Regions from separate parts of the Noviherbaspirillum sp. FW303-A3 genome, predicted to be linked through region 1. Evidence: predicted binding sites of a transcription regulator. Region 1 holds the regulator's gene; each other region holds the start of a gene.
What was found. Region 1 encodes FNR, which switches genes on or off when oxygen is low (the NO sensors DNR and NnrR bind a similar motif). Its sites were predicted from a motif close to TTGATNNNNATCAA; they were not measured.
Positions count from the first base shown of each region.

Region 1 (4,397 bases):
CGCGGCCTGTATCGACGCCTGCAACTCGGTCATGGACAAGGTCGGGGCGCCGCGCGGTCTGATCCGCTACTCGACCGACAATGCCATGCGCAACCACCTGTCGGACAAGGACATCCGCAAGCGCGCGACGCGTCCGCGCGTGCTGATCTACAGCGCAATCCTGGTGATCATCATTGGCGTGTTCTTCGGTTCGCTGTTCACGCGCACCGAGTTGAAGATGGACGTGATCCGCGACCGCGGCTCGATGGGACGCGAGGTCGAGGACGGCATGATCGAGAATGTGTACCGCCTGCAGATCATGAACACGGACGAAAGGCCGCACAAGTACAAACTGAGCGTATCCGGCATCGACACGATTGCACTTTCCACGCCGGAAGTGGTCGAACTGAATGCAACCGAATCGCGCGCGGTGCCCGTCCGGGTCCGTGTCGGCCCGGGCAAGGGCGAGAAGGGATCCAACAAGATCGCATTTGAATTGCAGGCCATCGATGATGAGAGCCTGCACGTAAGGGAAAAAGCGGTATTCATCGTGCCGCGTTAAGGAGATGACATGCAAGCTGCAGCCATGCCCCCGAAGATGAATGACCAACAGCCCTGGTACAAGCACCGCTGGCCGTGGCTGTTGATGCTGGGCCCCGCAGTCGTTGTCGTTGCAGGCATTTATACGACTTACCTCGCGGTGTCGCAACAGGATGCGCTGGTCGTCGACGACTACTACAAGCAGGGCAAGGCCATTAACCAGGACCTGAGCCGCGACCGCAAGGCGGCGGAGATGGGATTGGACGCTTCGCTCCGCTACGAGCCGGCGAGCGGCAAGCTGGTCGGCACGATCAGCAGCCAGAAGCAGCCGTTCTCCGGCAAGCTGTACGTGAGCCTGGTGCACTCGACGCAGCCCTTGAAAGATTTGAAACTCGAGACGACGGCCGACCGGCAAGGCAAGTTCGCCATTGCGATCCCGCTGCTGGATATCGCGCGGTGGAACGTGGTGGTAGAGGGCGAGCAGCGGGACTGGCGTCTGTCCGGCGAGTGGATGTGGCCGCAGCAGAAACAGGTTGATATGAAGGCGGACCAGACGGTCCAAGGGTAACTCCGAAGTAGGATATTGTCTTACGTCTGGCGACAAATTAAATGCTGGTGCACAATATCCGCAGTACGGTCGTTCTCATTCTCGTGAATGACGTTCCCGAATCTGGGAATGTCAATGGTTCGAAAGTGGGAAATGACTAGTGCTGGATCCCGGTACAGCTTTACACCGATTGTTCGGAGTGAAAGGAGGGTAGGTTGATGGCGCGACTAATGATGGTCGTCTTGTGGCCGTCGTTTCTGGTGGCAATCGTCGCGGAAGGTTTCTTCTTCTCGATGTTCGATCCCTACGACCTGTCGCTGTTCGGGACATACCCGGACATCAAGCCCCTGGCGGTCTACAGCATCGGATTCTTCTGCTTCTGGCTGTTTTGTTCACTTGCCAGCATGCTTACTTTCTACCTGATGGCCGTGCCCAATGAGGCGCCGGCAGGCAGGCGCAACTTCCGGGGCTTGTAAAAAACAAAGGCGAGGGCGCCATGCGCCGCTCGCCTTCTTTTTTGGCGGCTACTGCGCGCTCAGGCGCAGGACTGCGTCCCTTGTGCGACTGCCTTGAGGGTGGTCGGATCGAGCAATTCCAGTTCGCGGTTGTTCACCTTGATCCAGCCCTGCTTCTTGAACTTGGAGAGCAGGCGGCTGATGCTTTCGATGGTCAGGCCGAGATAGTTGCCGATTTCTTCACGCGTCATCCGCAGCTGGAAGCTGGTGGACGAGTAGCCGCGTACCGAATAACGTGCGGACAAATTCGTCAGGAATGCCGCAAAACGTTGTTCCGCACGCATATTTCCTAGCAAAAGCATGACACTTTGCTCGCGGGTAATTTCCTGGCTCATCATCCGGTGGAAGTGATGCAGCAGCGTGGGCATCTCGGCGAACAGCGCTTCCAGACGGGCGAACGGGATTTCGCACACTTCGCTGTCTTCCAGAGCAATCGCGTTGCAGTGGTGGCGGTCGGTGCTGATGGCATCCATGCCGAGCAGTTCGCCGGCCATCTGGAAACCGGTGATCTGCTGGTCGCCGCTCGGGTTGATCTGGTGGGTCTTGAAATGGCCCAGGCGAATAGCGTACAGGTTGGTAAAGGGATCGCCGACGCGGTACAAGTGGGCATCGCGGGGCACCTTGCGGCGGCGGCCAATGATCTGGTCCAGCTTCGCCATGTCCAGCTCGTTCAATCCCATCGGCAGACACAACTGGTGCATGCTGCACGCCGAGCAGCGGGCGCGCAGCTCATGCACGGTAGCGGTCTGCTGCTGCGGCGGCGGGAACGGGATAGTTTGTGTCATGTCGGCAGGATTTAGGCGGTGCAGTATCATTTTCGAGCCCTTTTCCAAACTTTAAGAATTATTGCTGTTATGGCCTTGAATTGAGCCAGGTCAAGCAATGTCATGCAAACCTCGTGCCACCTTGCGCAAAATAGGTGAACAGGATGGCAATCCCGGTGCATCTTGCGGAATTGGTTTTCGGACGCGGGACGATAATGTACAGCATTACGCAGGCTTCGCGCTTGCACCCATCTACCCACATCCACAGGGAGACACATGCTGACCGAACGCGAGATCGAGAGCTGCTATCTGGGACAATTCATCCCGCTGCACTACCACCACAACATGCTGATGGATGCCCGGCGCATGGACGGCTTCAAGGCAGCCATCGACGCCGCTGTTTTTCCGGGGGCAAAGGTGCTGGAGCTGGGAGGCGGCACCGGCGTGCTGTCATGGTTTGCCGCTGCCAAGGCAGAGAAGGTCTGGTGCGTCGAGTTCAACCCCGAGCTGGTTGCCGAGGCGCGCCGCCTGCTGGCGCGGAACAAGGGCGGGGACAGGGTGGAGGTCATCCACGCCGACGCCTTCGAATACCTGCCGCCCGAGCCGGTGGACGTCGTGATCTGCGAAATGATCCACGTCGGCATGCTGCGCGAAAAGCAGGTGCAGATGATTGAAGCATTCAAGCGCCGCTATCGCGCGCGTTTCGGCGGCAAACTCCCGGTTTTCCTGCCGGAGGCTGCCATCATGGCTGTCCAGCCGCTCCAGCAGGCATATGACTTCCATGGCTACCAGGCGCCGATCGTCCAGTTCCAGGAGCCTTCGCACATCCAGGCAGGCAGTATCGAACTGGCGCAGCCTTCTGTATACAGTGTCCTCGACTTCAGCCAGGACACGGCGGAGACGATCCAGTGGGAAGGGTGTTTCACGATGACACAGTCGGGCTGTGTCAATGCGCTGCGCTTCATCACCAAGAATATCCTGGCCGTGCTCATGAAGCAGGGCACGACCATCGACTGGTTGAACCATTACATGGTCCTGCCGCTGGGCGAACCGGTACAGGTCGATGCGGGCGACACCCTGCGCGTCAGTTTCCAGTACCGCGCCGGAGGATCGATTCCGTCGCTGCAGCAGGCCATGCGCGCAGAGTGCGTCGTCGTCGATGAACGCATCCTCGCCTACGCCTGATTACTTCTTCAGGTTGAGGAAGATGTTCGCCGCGAAGACCAGGATCCCGAGCGCGGCGACAATTTCCGAAAACGCGAGCACGGGGACGAGGGCACGCTGGCCGGCAACCACGAAGGCCAGCGATACCGCCATCACCGGCAGCGAAATGTTGTGCAGCCAGAAGTGCGCCTTCGCCAGCTTGCTTGCGGCTGCCAGCGGATAGACGCTGTAGACGAGTCCGGCGAGCGCCATCGTGGCCCAGCCCAGGAGGTTGATGTGGGCATGGACCGGACGCATCGTGAAATCTTCGCTGGCACCCATCATGATGCCAAGCCCGACGCCGACGATCAGGTAGAGGACGGCGAGCTTCAGCCAGAGTGCGCCTGCGGTGGAAAAGGCGGGTTGGGCGAGGGATGGATTGGTGTGCATGATTGTTCTTCCTTTCTTTCAGGCGAGTTGTTCTTCTTCGGCGGCATCGGAAAGTGTCTCGCGGCCGACAAGCCGGAGCGCCGCAGTGACGACGGCGTCCTGCTGTGGCATGAAGGCCTGTTCCAGTACATAGCTAGAGGGCGCGGGCGCATCGGGGCCGGTCAGGCGCATGATCGGCGCCTTGAGCGAACCGAAGGCCTGTTCCGCGACGATCGCGCTGATCTCCGCGCCGACGCCGCACATGCGGCTGGCCTCATGGACGATGAGCAGCCGGCCGGTCTTCCTTATGGAGCGCAAGATCGCTTCCTCGTCGAGCGGCTTGAGCGTGCGCAGGTCGATCACTTCCGCATCGATGCCGTGTTCTTCGAGCTGAGCGGCTGCCTGCATGCAGGTGTCGACCATCTTGGCGTAGGAAATGATGGTGACGTCCGTGCCCTGGCGCCGCACTGCGGCCTTGCC
Region 1 is NZ_JBYTAZ010000001.1:218,143-222,539, reverse strand. It holds gene ccoG (cytochrome c oxidase accessory protein CcoG) at 1-541, shown strand, start outside; gene AC3WOY_RS01060 (FixH family protein) at 551-1,087, shown strand; gene AC3WOY_RS01055 (hypothetical protein) at 1,285-1,542, shown strand; gene fnr (fumarate/nitrate reduction transcriptional regulator Fnr) at 1,602-2,366, opposite strand; gene AC3WOY_RS01045 (class I SAM-dependent methyltransferase) at 2,622-3,530, shown strand; gene AC3WOY_RS01040 (hypothetical protein) at 3,531-3,938, opposite strand; gene AC3WOY_RS01035 (alpha-ketoacid dehydrogenase subunit beta) at 3,957-4,397, opposite strand, start outside.

Region 2 (4,397 bases), 2.6 Mb from region 1:
GAAATCCGTCTCCAGTTCCCTGCAGGCCGACCAGTGCGTCGCCACGCGGCGGCCATCCACCATGCCCAGCTCGGCGAGCAGGAAGACGCCGGTGCAGATCGATCCGTAACGCTTGGCCGAAGCGCCGGCCTTGCCGACCCAGTCGGCAACGACGCGGTCGCCCGCCAGCCGGCGCAGCACATGCTCGTCCCCGCCGGCGACCAGCAGGATATCGACGTCCTCCGGCGGCAGCGTGCGCAGCGCATGGGTGGCAAGCTGCACCGCGCAACTGCTGCTGACCGTGCCTCCGCGGGCCGACACGATGTGGACGTCGTAGAACGTGCGTCCGCAGCAATCGTTGGCAGCGCCGAACACGGACGCGGGGCCGCTCACGTCCAGGATCTGGACGCCGTCGAAAACAAGGATGGCAAGGGTATGGGGCATTGGCAGAATTTAGCGCTTTTCTGTCATTTCTGCCAGATCCCGGGCACCTAGAATCGTCTGCATCACATTCCGCGAGGAGCACCCATGACCCCGACGATCCATATCGGCTTTCTGCTGTTTCCCAATGTCACCCAGCTCGACATGACCGGGCCGGCCCAGATCCTGAGCCGCGTGCCGGGCGCGAAAACGCACCTGGTCTGGAAGCGATGCGAGCCGGTCGAAACCGACGTGCGTTTCACCATCAATCCGACCGTGTCGTTCGCCGATTGCCCACAGCTCGATGTCCTGTGCGTGCCCGGCGGTTTTGGCGTCGGCGACATGATGCATGACGCCGAGGTGCTCGCCTTCCTGCGCCGGCAGGCGGAAGGCGCGCGCTATGTGACGTCGGTCTGCAACGGGTCCCTGTTGCTGGGCGCCGCCGGCTTGCTCAAGGGCTACCGTTCCGCCTGCCACTGGTTGTGGCGCGACTACCTGCACCGCTTTGGCGCGGAACCGGTGGCCGAGCGCGTGGTGCGCGACCGCAACCGCATCTCGGGCGGCGGGGTGACGGCGGGCATCGATTTCGGACTGACGCTGGCGGCGGAACTGGCGGGAGAAGAGACGGCGAAAATGCTTCAGCTCGCCTTCGAATACGACCCGAAGCCGCCCTTCGACTGCGGCACGCCGGACAAGGCCGGCAGCGAGATTGTGATGCGCCTGCGCGCGCTCCAGCACGATCGGCTGGCGCAGGCGGAACAAAAGATCTTCAGCGTCCCGGTGTGAAAGGAATACGCCATGCTTGAACTGCGACCCAACTGCGAACACTGCAACAAGCCGCTTCCGCCGGACGCGACGGAAGCGATGATCTGCAGCTTTGAATGCACCTTCTGCCGCGACTGCGTGGAGTCGGTGCTTGGCAACGTTTGCCCGAATTGCGGCGGCGGATTTGCGCCCCGCCCCAATCGTCCAAAGGCCAGGCTGCAAAAGAATCCGCCAAGCGGTGAAGTTGTCTACAAGCCTGTCGATATGGAAAAGCACGCAGCGTTCGCGGCGGGATTGAAGGACATCCCGCCGCACCTGCGCTGATCACGCGGACATCAGCACTGGCAGGGTCATCGACTCCAGCAGCGTGCGCGTGACGCCGCCCAGCATGATTTCGCGGAAGCGCGAGTGTCCGTAGCAACCGGTCACCAGCATGTCGGAACCGAGGTCGGCGGCCAGCGACAGCAATGAATTGCCGACATCGATGCGCGTCTTCTGCCGGATCACGTTCACCTTGACGCCATGGCGTGCGAGGTAGAGGGCGATATCGGCGCCCGGCACATCGCCGTGGGCGTCGCCGCTGTCTTCGGCATTGAACACCGCCACCTCGACGATGTCAGCGCGCCTTAACATCGGAATCGCATTCACCACCGCGCGCGTGGCGCTGATACCCGCATCCCAAGCCACCAGCACCCGTTTGCCGATGCCGTCGAAGCGGCCGGCGTGGGGAACAACCAGCACCGGGCGGCCGGCATTGAGCACGACGTATTCGGGGAAGTCCGGCATCACCACCGGCGAGGGTTCGTCCGGATTGGTCTGGCCGAGCACCAGCAGGTCGCCGTAGCGGCCGCGCAGCGCCAGGCCGGCACCTGCCTCGTCGTCGATCATGGTGCCTTCCCAGGAACGCACCTCTGACTTTTGCATCTGGGTTTCGAAATCATCCAGTGCATGGCGCGCGCGCTGGCGCAGTGCGTCGAGGTGCTGCGCGAGATGGTTCGTGGCCGCCGGGATCGTCGGATCCACCATTCCGGACTGGTAGATGTAGCGTGACACCCCGGTGGTTGCCACGCCGATCAGATGCGCGTTTTCCTGCACGGCGATCGACGCGGCCAGGGCGATGTACTGTTTCGCGTGCCGGCATTTGTCGGCATGCACGATGATGGTCTTGTATGACATGTCGTCCTCCTTTGGTGAAGTGACTCGTCAGTGTTTCTCCTTCTTCTTCCGGTAAACCAGCACCGGGATATCGCACAGCGAAAGCACTTTCGACGTGATGCTGCCGACCAGCAATTGCTCGATGCCGCTGCGTCCGTGCGATCCGATGAAGATCAGGTCGCAGTTCAATTCCCGCGCCATCTCGACGATCTTGTGCGCGGGCTTGTTCGAATGGACGGTCATGGCCGTCACCTTGAGCCTGGCTTCGGCGGCCGCGCTGCACAGGCCGGCAAGGTAGCCGTCACCGGTCTTGCGCGAGCCCTCCCGGAATTCCTCTTCCGTGGGATAGGACGGCGGGATGATCTCGACGCTGACCGGATACTGGTACTCCGGCGCAACATACAGACCGACCACTTCCGCATCGCACATGGAGGCAAACTCGACCCCCGCCAGCGCGGCGAGTTCGGCCAGCCCGGAGCCGTCGGTCGGGACAAGTATCTTGGTATACATGGTGTCGCTCCCCTTGGTATCGGCGCCGCCATCCCGCTTTCCCATGCATGGCGGGATGGGGAACCCTTGAGTCCAATATAGTCACGCACCGCAGCAAATGCACGGGCAGCGATTGATCTCAGTCAATCAATCCGGGAAAAGGCCAGGCGCGCGGCACTCCTTGTCCGGCCTGCCGACACTTCCTCAAAGAACCTTGTGCTGACGTGCCGGTCGAACCGGAAGGTTAAAAATCGGTTAAGAGCCACATTCGAAGGAACCGCGGTGCAGCCGCCTATCGATATCTATCGCACGATTGCCGAAAGCGCGGCCGATCCCATCTTCGTCAACGACCGAAGAGGGTGCGTGCTCTACGCCAACCCGGCGGCGGAAAAGATCTTTGGCTATTCCAAGGAGGAGTTCACTGGGGCCTGCCTGCACGACCTGATCCGACATCATCATCCCGATGGGACGCCCTTTCCCCGCGAGGAATGCCTGATGTTCCGCGCCCACTCCGGCGGCAAGAGCACGCACGACATCGTCGAGACTTTCGTCCGCAAGGATGGCAGCTTCGTCACGATGGCAGCGAGCATCGCACCTGCCTGCGTCGATGGCGAGCAGGAAGTCACGGTATTTTTCATGCGCGATGTCACCGAGCGCATCCACGCGCAACAGGCGCTGGCGGAAAGCGAGCAGCGTTTCAGGCTGATCACCGATTCCATGCCGCAACTCGTCTGGGTCATGTCGCCCGACGGCACGATCACTTACGTTAACGCACGTTTCCGCCAGTACGTAGGACCGCAGCTGAACATTGGCGCCGATTATGCCGCTGCCGTCCATCCCGACGACGTGCGCGCCACCCAGCAGGCCGTCGAACATGCACTGTGCGCGGGAATCGACTTTCGCATCGAACACCGCGGCAGGGCCGCCGACGGCAGCTATCGCTGGTTCCTCACGCACGGCGTGCCGCTGAAGGATGCCGAGGGAAAGATACTCGCGTGGTATGGCTGCTCCACCGACATCGATGACATCCGTCATGCAGGCGATGCCTTGCGGCGAAGCCAGGAAACAGTGCGCCTCGCGACGGAGCTGACCAATCTCGGGTTGTGGGAGTTCTACACGGAAACCGGAGAGCTGATCTGGGATGAAACCACCCGCCGCACCTATGGCGTGGCGCTGGAAGGTCCCGTCAACTACGACATCTTCATTGCCTGCATCCATCCCGATGACCGGGAGCGCGTCGACCGGGTGGCGCGCAAGTCCACCGTGCCCGGCAGCACCGGCCGCTTCTTCACCGAATACCGCATCATCCGCGCCAACGACGGCGCGGAACGCTGGCTCAAGGTCAACGGCGAGTCGCTGGTGGACCAGGATGGATATACCCGTTTCGTCGGAACCACGCTCGACATCACCGACATCAAGCTCGCCGAACAGCGCATACGCCAGGCGTCGCAGCGTGACCCGTTGACCGGCCTGCCCAATCGCGCCCTGCTGTTCGAGTACTGCGAGCACCTGCTGGCGATCGCGCATCGCACGCGCAGCAGCGGCGCGCTGCTGTTCATCGACCTCGACCGCTTCAAGCCGATCAACGA
Region 2 is NZ_JBYTAZ010000001.1:2,828,184-2,832,580, reverse strand. It holds gene AC3WOY_RS13720 (GlxA family transcriptional regulator) at 1-423, opposite strand, end outside; gene AC3WOY_RS13715 (DJ-1/PfpI family protein) at 508-1,185, shown strand; gene AC3WOY_RS13710 (DUF1272 domain-containing protein) at 1,198-1,488, shown strand; gene AC3WOY_RS13705 (universal stress protein) at 1,489-2,340, opposite strand; gene AC3WOY_RS13700 (universal stress protein) at 2,368-2,829, opposite strand; gene AC3WOY_RS13695 (sensor domain-containing protein) at 3,091-4,397, shown strand, end outside.
Region 2: the regulator FNR is predicted to act here: its motif matches at 2,942-2,955, upstream of AC3WOY_RS13700 (universal stress protein).

Region 3 (4,397 bases), 3.3 Mb from region 1:
CGGTGTGTACAAGACCCGGGAACGTATTCACCGCGACATGCTGATCCGCGATTACTAGCGATTCCAACTTCATGCAGTCGAGTTGCAGACTACAATCCGGACTACGATACACTTTCTGGGATTAGCTCCCCCTCGCGGGTTGGCGGCCCTCTGTATGTACCATTGTATGACGTGTGAAGCCCTACCCATAAGGGCCATGAGGACTTGACGTCATCCCCACCTTCCTCCGGTTTGTCACCGGCAGTCTCATTAGAGTGCCCTTTCGTAGCAACTAATGACAAGGGTTGCGCTCGTTGCGGGACTTAACCCAACATCTCACGACACGAGCTGACGACAGCCATGCAGCACCTGTGCGCCGGTTCTCTTTCGAGCACTCCCAGATCTCTCCAGGATTCCGACCATGTCAAGGGTAGGTAAGGTTTTTCGCGTTGCATCGAATTAATCCACATCATCCACCGCTTGTGCGGGTCCCCGTCAATTCCTTTGAGTTTTAATCTTGCGACCGTACTCCCCAGGCGGTCAACTTCACGCGTTAGCTGCGTTACCAAGTCAATTAAGACCCGACAACTAGTTGACATCGTTTAGGGCGTGGACTACCAGGGTATCTAATCCTGTTTGCTCCCCACGCTTTCGTGCATGAGCGTCAGTGTTATCCCAGGGGGCTGCCTTCGCCATCGGTATTCCTCCACATATCTACGCATTTCACTGCTACACGTGGAATTCTACCCCCCTCTGACACACTCTAGCCGTGCAGTCACAAATGCAGTTCCCAGGTTAAGCCCGGGGATTTCACATCTGTCTTGCACAACCGCCTGCGCACGCTTTACGCCCAGTAATTCCGATTAACGCTTGCACCCTACGTATTACCGCGGCTGCTGGCACGTAGTTAGCCGGTGCTTATTCTTCCGGTACCGTCATCCACCCAGGGTATTAGCCCAGGCGATTTCTTTCCGAACAAAAGTGCTTTACAACCCGAAGGCCTTCTTCACACACGCGGCATTGCTGGATCAGGGTTGCCCCCATTGTCCAAAATTCCCCACTGCTGCCTCCCGTAGGAGTCTGGGCCGTGTCTCAGTCCCAGTGTGGCTGGTCGTCCTCTCAGACCAGCTACTGATCGTCGCCTTGGTAGGCTTTTACCCCACCAACTAGCTAATCAGATATCGGCCGCTCCAGGAGCATGAGGTCTTGCGATCCCCCACTTTCATCCGTAGATCGTATGCGGTATTAGCTAGTCTTTCGACTAGTTATCCCCCACTCCAGGGCACGTTCCGATATATTACTCACCCGTTCGCCACTCGCCGCCAGGATTGCTCCCGCGCTGCCGTTCGACTTGCATGTGTAAGGCATGCCGCCAGCGTTCAATCTGAGCCAGGATCAAACTCTTCAGTTCAATCTCTGTTGTGGCATTGCTGCCAGGTTCCGAAGAACCGTCGCTCACTCAAAATACTGACAGGTATGTTCTTGCGAACTTACCTATATTTTTTTGTGAGCACTTAATGTTTTAAGTTCTACGCTGAGTCACCCCAGCGCCGCACTTCCACCAAGCGCCCACACTTATCGGCTGTTATTTTTTAAAGAACTTACTCCGCCAGGCACCCTGTCGAGCACCTCGCCGCGAATCGTTTTGTTCGTCAGCAGCAGAGAAACGAGATTATGAAGCACTTTCAGTTTCGCGTCAAGCATTTTTAATTTAACTTGTTCGCGTAACTACTTCTTTTTGCTCAACTTTTCAGTCTTGCAAATGCGCCGTCGAATCGTTTTGTTCGTCAGCAGCAAAGAGATGGGATTATGCGGCGATTTCCAAATATCGTCAACTACCTTGCTTCGAATATCTGAAAAACTTTTCCCCGCCGACACCACTCATTACTCTCCCGCCACACTTCGTTGCACAAGCGGGTTACCACTTTTTCCTGCATCGTTTTGCGACGGGAGGCGCACTATATCAAAGGTTGCGGAAGGCTGGCAAGCGCTTCTCGATAAAAGCCTTCATTCCTTCCTTTTGATCTTCGGTCGCGAAGGTGCTGTGGAACAGGCGGCGTTCATATTGCACACCTTCGTTCAGCGTGGTTTCGTACGCACGGTTGATGCTTTCCTTGACCATCATGACGATGGGGAGCGACATGCCGGCAATCGTGGCGGCAGCGGAAACCGCCTCTTCCATCAGCTTGTCTGCGGGGACGACGCGCGAAACAAGGCCGGCCCTCTCCGCCTCTGCCGCATCCATCATGCGGCCGGTAAGGCACATGTCCATTGCCTTGGCCTTGGAGACGGCACGAGGCAGCCGTTGCGTGCCGCCGGCGCCGGGAATGGTGCCCAGCTTGATTTCCGGCTGGCCGAACTTGGCAGTTTCGGCCGCGATGATGAAGTCGCACATCATTGCCAATTCACAGCCGCCGCCAAGGGCGTAGCCAGCAACGGCAGCAATGACGGGTTTGCGGATTCGACGGATCTGCTCCCAGTTACGGGTGATGTACTCCCCTTTATATACGTCCATGAACGTATAACCGGCCATGGCGCCGATATCCGCACCGGCGGCAAATGCTTTTTCGCTGCCGGTAATGATGATGCAGCCGATGCTATCGTCGGCATCGAATGCCGTCAGCGCGGTGCCAAGTTCGTCCATCAGCTTGTCGTTCAGCGCGTTCAGCGCCTTGGGACGATTGAGCTGAATGACTCCTACCTTTTCACGGGTTTCAACCACGATATTTTCATAGTTCATTTTTATGGGCTCCTGGACAAAAAGGGGTGGGCGCAATTGTACCCCTCCTGCTTCGAAACCTCCTCGATACATCTAAACCGGCGAGTATGGACTGCGCCCCTTTGAGGCAAGTCAAAGGTCGGCAGTCGTGAGGAAGTAGCATGAACTTGCGGCAAGAGATCTCACCGTAGCCCCGCTCCTCTTCATACCCCCTCTTTAAAAGGAAAGGTCGCCAATGATTCCTTCGAAACCAGCTGGCTCCTCTGATTTCCGCAGCGCAGATTGCCATGGGCTGACAGTTGGAACGTGTTTGCCTTCCGCTTGGGTTTCAGACATTTCTTCGGGTGTACCGGCCATGGATCGACTGCATCACGGCCTTTTCAGTGCGCTGGACAAACTGTCGGGCAGCGAGGATGCGGATTTCTGCACGGAATTCGCTGCATTTGTCCAGCAGGTGGAGCGCGCATTCCGCAAAGAGGAAGCGTGGATGGATGAACTGGATTTCCCTGAAATGGCCGCGCATCAGGAGCAACACGCACGGGTACTTGGAGCGCTTCACCACATCCACGCGCAAGTCATGGGTGGGGATGTGGGCATAGGAAGGCATGTTGCCGACGATTTGTTGCCGCAGTGGCTGCTGCTCCATATATCGACGATGGATACGCCCTTTGCACTGGCCATGCAGCTTGCACGAAGCGAAGGCGCGCTATTCCTTCAGCCTTTGTAAATAACACGACCCTTCATCGATCGCCGAGCGGGTCGTACCACAGTTCCTTGCGCGCCAGAGGCGTCTCCTGGGAAAGGTGGGGATTCGGTATCCGGAAGATCCTCCGATGGCGGAGGTTCGCGCGCTCGATCAGGGGTTCCTTGTACTTTTTGAAGAGGATGTCGAAGGTGCCGTCCTTGATCATCAGGTTCAGCCCCCGCTCGACGCGCGCGGCAAGTCTTTCCCCTTCTTGGCCCCGCTGCAGGAAGAAGTAGCGTGTCGTTGGGAAATATAGAAGCAGGCCCTCCTCTACCTTCATGGTCGGCAACAATTCCTTGCGCTCTTCGTATTCCCGATAGGCTTCATCGACACTGCGCGAAAAGAAATCGAACCTGTTTGCCACCAGCATCCGGAAGAGTCCCTCGTAGCTCTCGCCGGTGACCACGTTGAACCCGTTGTCGCGAAAGACCTTCGTATCCGTCCATGTCGGGAACGATCCGACGCTTAGCTTGCGCAGGTCATCCAGCGTACGGACCGAGGCAAAGCGCCATTGGTCGTCGCCCCGGATCAGGAACACGCGATAGCTGATCAATCCCTTGTCCAGCGGAATACGTACAGGGAGCATGCGTGTTTCATGCTCGATAGCGGTCGAACGGGCAAAGATATTGACCTTGCCCGATCCGGAATGAATTTCTTCCGCGGCGCGCGCTTGGGACATTCCCACTTCGGATGAGCGAAGCTCGTAGGGGCCGTACTCTGCGCGCGTTTTTTCCAACGCCAGTCGCAGCAGGTCGTAGTCATACATGTACTGACTATCGACGGACGATACCGACTTTGGGTATACATAGACCATGGGAGCCGCTACCACGGTCCCACAATACAAGAAGAAAACAGCGCAAATCTGCAACAGGCGGCGAATAGACATTCCAGGGATGAATATTAATATCCGGCGAAAAAGTTGCCGTATTTACCATCATATCCCGTGTCGCACTG
Region 3 is NZ_JBYTAZ010000001.1:3,506,602-3,510,998, reverse strand. It holds rRNA gene AC3WOY_RS16975 (16S ribosomal RNA) at 1-1,390, opposite strand, end outside; gene AC3WOY_RS16970 (enoyl-CoA hydratase) at 1,943-2,719, opposite strand; gene AC3WOY_RS16965 (bacteriohemerythrin) at 2,934-3,425, shown strand; gene AC3WOY_RS16960 (substrate-binding periplasmic protein) at 3,439-4,257, opposite strand.
Region 3: the regulator FNR is predicted to act here: its motif matches at 2,821-2,834, upstream of AC3WOY_RS16965 (bacteriohemerythrin).

Region 4 (4,397 bases), 2.0 Mb from region 1:
CTGCGATAGTCCAGCATCGCGCCCACGCTGGACAGCTGGTCCAGCTTGTACGACAGGCCGGCATTGGCGCTGACGACATCCTTGAGCTTCAGGCTGTCGGAAGAACCGAGCATGCCGTAACCGATCCCGCCGAAGTAGGTCACGTTGCCGAACTTCGCATAGGGGTCGACCAGGATCCAGAAATCGTTCTCGCCGGTGCCTAGGCCACGGTCGCTGTCGGCCGTGCCCCACTTGACCTTGCCGGTGACGTCGACGCCGAACTGCGACTTCGGATCGATCATGAAGGAGTAGGTCGCCGCGGTGGTGAGATCGCCCATCCCGGAGTCCGTGCGTACCCGCGTCGCCGTCTGGCTCACGGCGCCGACACCCGCAATCACATTGTCCGAACCGGTAATGCGCACATAAGGGATGGATGCCTTGAAGGTCCAGTTGCCGGTTTCATAGGCGCCGATGAGCGGAATCGCCGTGATCTCCGTGGTGGTGTCCGTACCGTACTTGCCGGTGGTGTAGTCGAATCCGGTTTTCACGGTGAAGTTGCCGTCGGCAAGCGCCGCCTGCGACACGAGCACGGCGGCAAGAAGGGTCAGTCTTTTCATTGCTATAACAATCGTTGGTCCAACAAAAAACCGGGCAACGCATGTTGCCCGGTCGGGAGGGGGAAGTGCTGCTTAATTGCGGCGGGTCTTTTCGACTTTCTCAGGCCGCTCGATCTTTTCAACCTTGGCGACCTTTTCGACTTTCTCCACCTTCTCTACCTTTTCTACCTTTTCTACCTTGTCGATCTTCTCGACTTTTTCAACTTTCTCGACCTTCTCAACCTTGTCGACCTTGACCGGCTTTTCAGCCTTGAAGGCGGCAATCGCTTCGCGCTTCTCCGCAGCGGCTTCCCGGTTCAGGGCAGCGCGCGCCTGGCCTGCCTGCGCGGCTTCCGGCAGCACGACTGTTGCGCCGTGCGCCTTCGCTGTCACGCCGTCCGGCAGGGTCGAGCCCGGCTTGTAGACGGTTGCGCCCTTGCGGACTGTCGTGGTCGTGGTAGTCGTGGCGGTCGAGGTCGTCGTCGTAGTCGGCGTAGTCGTTGCAGTCGTCGTCGTGGTGGTTGAAGGCGTTGCCGTCGTAGTAGTGGTCGGCGTCGCAGTGTCGGTCGTCGTCGCAGTCGTCGTGGCCGGCGTTGCAGTTGTCGTAGTCGCAACCGGCGTCGAACTGGTGGTCGTGACCGTGGCGTCAGTCGTGGTGGCAGTCTGTGCGAATGCAGAACCCGTAGCCAGCAGGGCAGTGGCAAGTGCGCTCAGGACAATGGCGGGGGCGGTGATCTTGGTGCGTTTCATGGTGGTCTCCCAAAGGCAGGTATCAAGTAATCAATGCCGGGACCATGTTAAGTGCGCATTGAAGGAATTGGCGCCACGGAAATGTTTCAGCTGTAAGAAAATGCTACCATTTAGAAATATTCTATCCAGGCCTCCAGTCCCGGAGGGCTATACCCCCTCCGCCTGTAGCGGCATCTTGACCTCAATCAATGGATTCGGAACTGCGCCTTTTCCCGGTGGAATCGCAGTGATTAAATGCTTTAACCAGTGACGTTAAAGACTGTCGAGGTAGCCATGATTGAAACCACCGAAAAAAAAGAGCTTGATATGCTCCAGATTTCCTGGTCGCAGGATCTCGCCATCGGCCATGAACTGATTGACGCAGACCATCAGGAAATTTTCGACGCCGCGCAGCGGCTGCAGGCGGAAATCTCGTCTGAAGAGCCGGAGTATTCCATCGTCGGCGAAGTGCTGGTCGAGCTGATCGATCACACCGGCGGGCATTTCGCGCGCGAAGAGGCGCTGATGCGGGAAATCGGATTTCCCGCGTATGAGGCACACAAGCGTGAGCACACCCTGTTGATGCAGAAGGTCAACCACCTGCACCGTCAATTCATGGATAGCCGACGCAACTGGAACCTGCCGGTCGAAGTGGCGAACTTCATCCAGTACGGCCTGGTACGCCACATCATGCGTTCGGACATGGAGCTCGGCCGCTTCATGCACGCGGACCGCTGAATCCCATCGATCCCGGGGCGTACCCCGGGGTTGTCTCGAATTTGCCTATTTCGCCGCCGTTACCGGCTTGCGTGTCACATGGGTACGCAGGACGTATTCCGACACATCGGCGATATCCTGGTTGCTCAGGCTCTTTTCCCAGGACGGCATATGGCCGCGTCCGTTCGACACTGTCGAGAACAGCGAGAACCCGGTCGCATAGTCGCGGAAATCCTGCTCCTGGAAGTTGCGCGGTTTGATCTGCGCCACGCGCTGGTCGGCCCCCTTTCCGTCGCCGTTCGCGCCATGACAGGACTGGCAGTTCGCCGCATAGACCGTCTTCCCGCGCACCGCATCCGGTTTCAGCCCGTAGGGATAGTCCACTTTCTTCGCATTGGAATGGTCGTGGCCCTTGTGCCGGGGGTCGTTGTGGTCATGGACATTGTCGGCCGGCCTGCCGCCCATGAAGCGGACGATAATGTAGTCCACCATGGTTTCCATCTGCTCGGGGCTCAGGTGCTCCTTCCACGAGATCATGGCGGTGCGCTTGCCATCCTTGGTCAACGTCCCCTTCATCAGGGTCTGCAGCATGTGGTCGCGCGACAGTTCATCGCGCGCCTTGGCGCTGGTGAAATCACGCGGCGCCGGGTCGAGCGCAAAGCGGGCCTGGGTCTGGCCGTCGCCGTTCGGCCCGTGGCACACGGCACAGTAGTGGCGGTAGAGCTTGTCCGGCTCGTCCGTGCTCATGTGGCTTTTCCACTTCTTGTCCTGCGCCATGGCAGAACCGGCGGCAAGACTTGCCGCCAGCAGCGCGAAAACGGCCGCCCGGCGTGCGGCTTGGCTTTGGTACATCACGAACCTCTCAACGATATCGATCAGGCAGGAGGCACCCTGCCATCGGGTTTGGGGCCCATTGTATAGCCCCCCGGAAACCGCGCAACCGAATCTACATCAAGTTTTTGCGTCGATTCGATGCTTGTTTGATACCGCCATGGCAAGTCCGTGATGACAAGCTGTCAGGCTTACTTCTTTTCCATCTCCTTTTCCTGCAGCGCGCGCCACATCACCTTCCCTGTCGCCGACTTGGGCAGGGCCTGCACGAATTCCACCAGCTTGGGCACCTTGTAGGCCGCCATCTTCTGCTGCGCCCAGGCGATGATCTCGTCTCCCGTCGCCTCCACGCCCGGCCGCCGGACGATGACGGCCTTGACCGTTTCGCCGCGGTACGGGTCGCGGGCGGCGATGATGCAGCACTCCTGCACGGCCGGATGCTGGTACATCATCGACTCCACTTCCGCCGGCCAGACCTTGAAGCCGCTGGCGTTGATCATGCGCTTGAGGCGGTCGGTGAAGAAGAAGAATCCTTCCTCATCCATGTAGCCCAGGTCGCCGGAACGGAAGAATCGCTTTCCGTCCAGTTCGGCGAAGGATTCCTCGGTCTTGCGCGGGTCGTTCCAGTATCCCTGGAAGACCTGCGGGCCATGGATCCAGATCTCGCCGGTTTCGCCCTGCGGCACTTCCTTCATCGTGATCGGATCGACGACGCGGGAATCCACGTTCAGGTAGGGCACGCCCAGGCATTGCTGCTTCAGCCGGTTGGGCGGGTTGACGTGCGATGCGGCCATGGTTTCCGACAGGCCGTAGCCTTCCATGTACTGCTGTCCGGCGAGGTCGAGCAGCTTTTGCGCGATCGCCGCCGGCATCGCCGCGCCGCCGCCGGACACGCGCTTGAGTCCGGAGATGTCGTATTCCGGCAGGCGCGGATTGGACAGGAAATCGATCATCATGGTCGGGATCAGCGTCCATGTCGTGACCTTGTAGCGCGTGATGAGCTGGCCGGCCGCATCGCGATCCCAGCGCGGCAGGACGACGATGGCGCCACCGGTATAGATCATCGCGTTCATCACCGACTGCATGCCGGTGACGTGGAAGAACGGCAGCACGGCCAGCGTGACATGGTCCGGCGCCATCGGCCCCGACCATGTGGGCGATGCGACCGCATTGAACATCACGGAGCGGTGCGTATGGATGCAGCCCTTGGGCTTGCCCGTGGTGCCCGAGGTATAGGGCATGCAGGCCAGGTCCTCCGGCCCCGCCGCGTGCGCACGCGGGGCATGTGCCGCATCGAGCGCATCCTTCCATGCCGCCACGCCAGGCATTGCAGGCACGTCACGCGGCGCGCGCACGAAGTCGGGCACGTTGAGTTCTGTCGGCTGGACCAGGTAATCGGAGTAGCTCGCGACAATCGCCTTCTGCAGCGCGCCCTTGCCCACCAGCGGCGCGGTACGAGAGAAGATTTCCTGCGACACGATCGCGACCTTTGCCCCGCTGTCCTCGACGTAATGCTGCAGCTCGTCGGTCATCAGCATGGGATTG
Region 4 is NZ_JBYTAZ010000001.1:2,184,090-2,188,486, forward strand. It holds gene AC3WOY_RS10725 (hypothetical protein) at 1-596, opposite strand, end outside; gene AC3WOY_RS10730 (hypothetical protein) at 669-1,325, opposite strand; gene AC3WOY_RS10735 (bacteriohemerythrin) at 1,632-2,042, shown strand; gene AC3WOY_RS10740 (c-type cytochrome) at 2,088-2,873, opposite strand; gene AC3WOY_RS10745 (long-chain fatty acid--CoA ligase) at 3,044-4,397, opposite strand, start outside.
Region 4: the regulator FNR is predicted to act here: its motif matches at 1,501-1,514, upstream of AC3WOY_RS10735 (bacteriohemerythrin).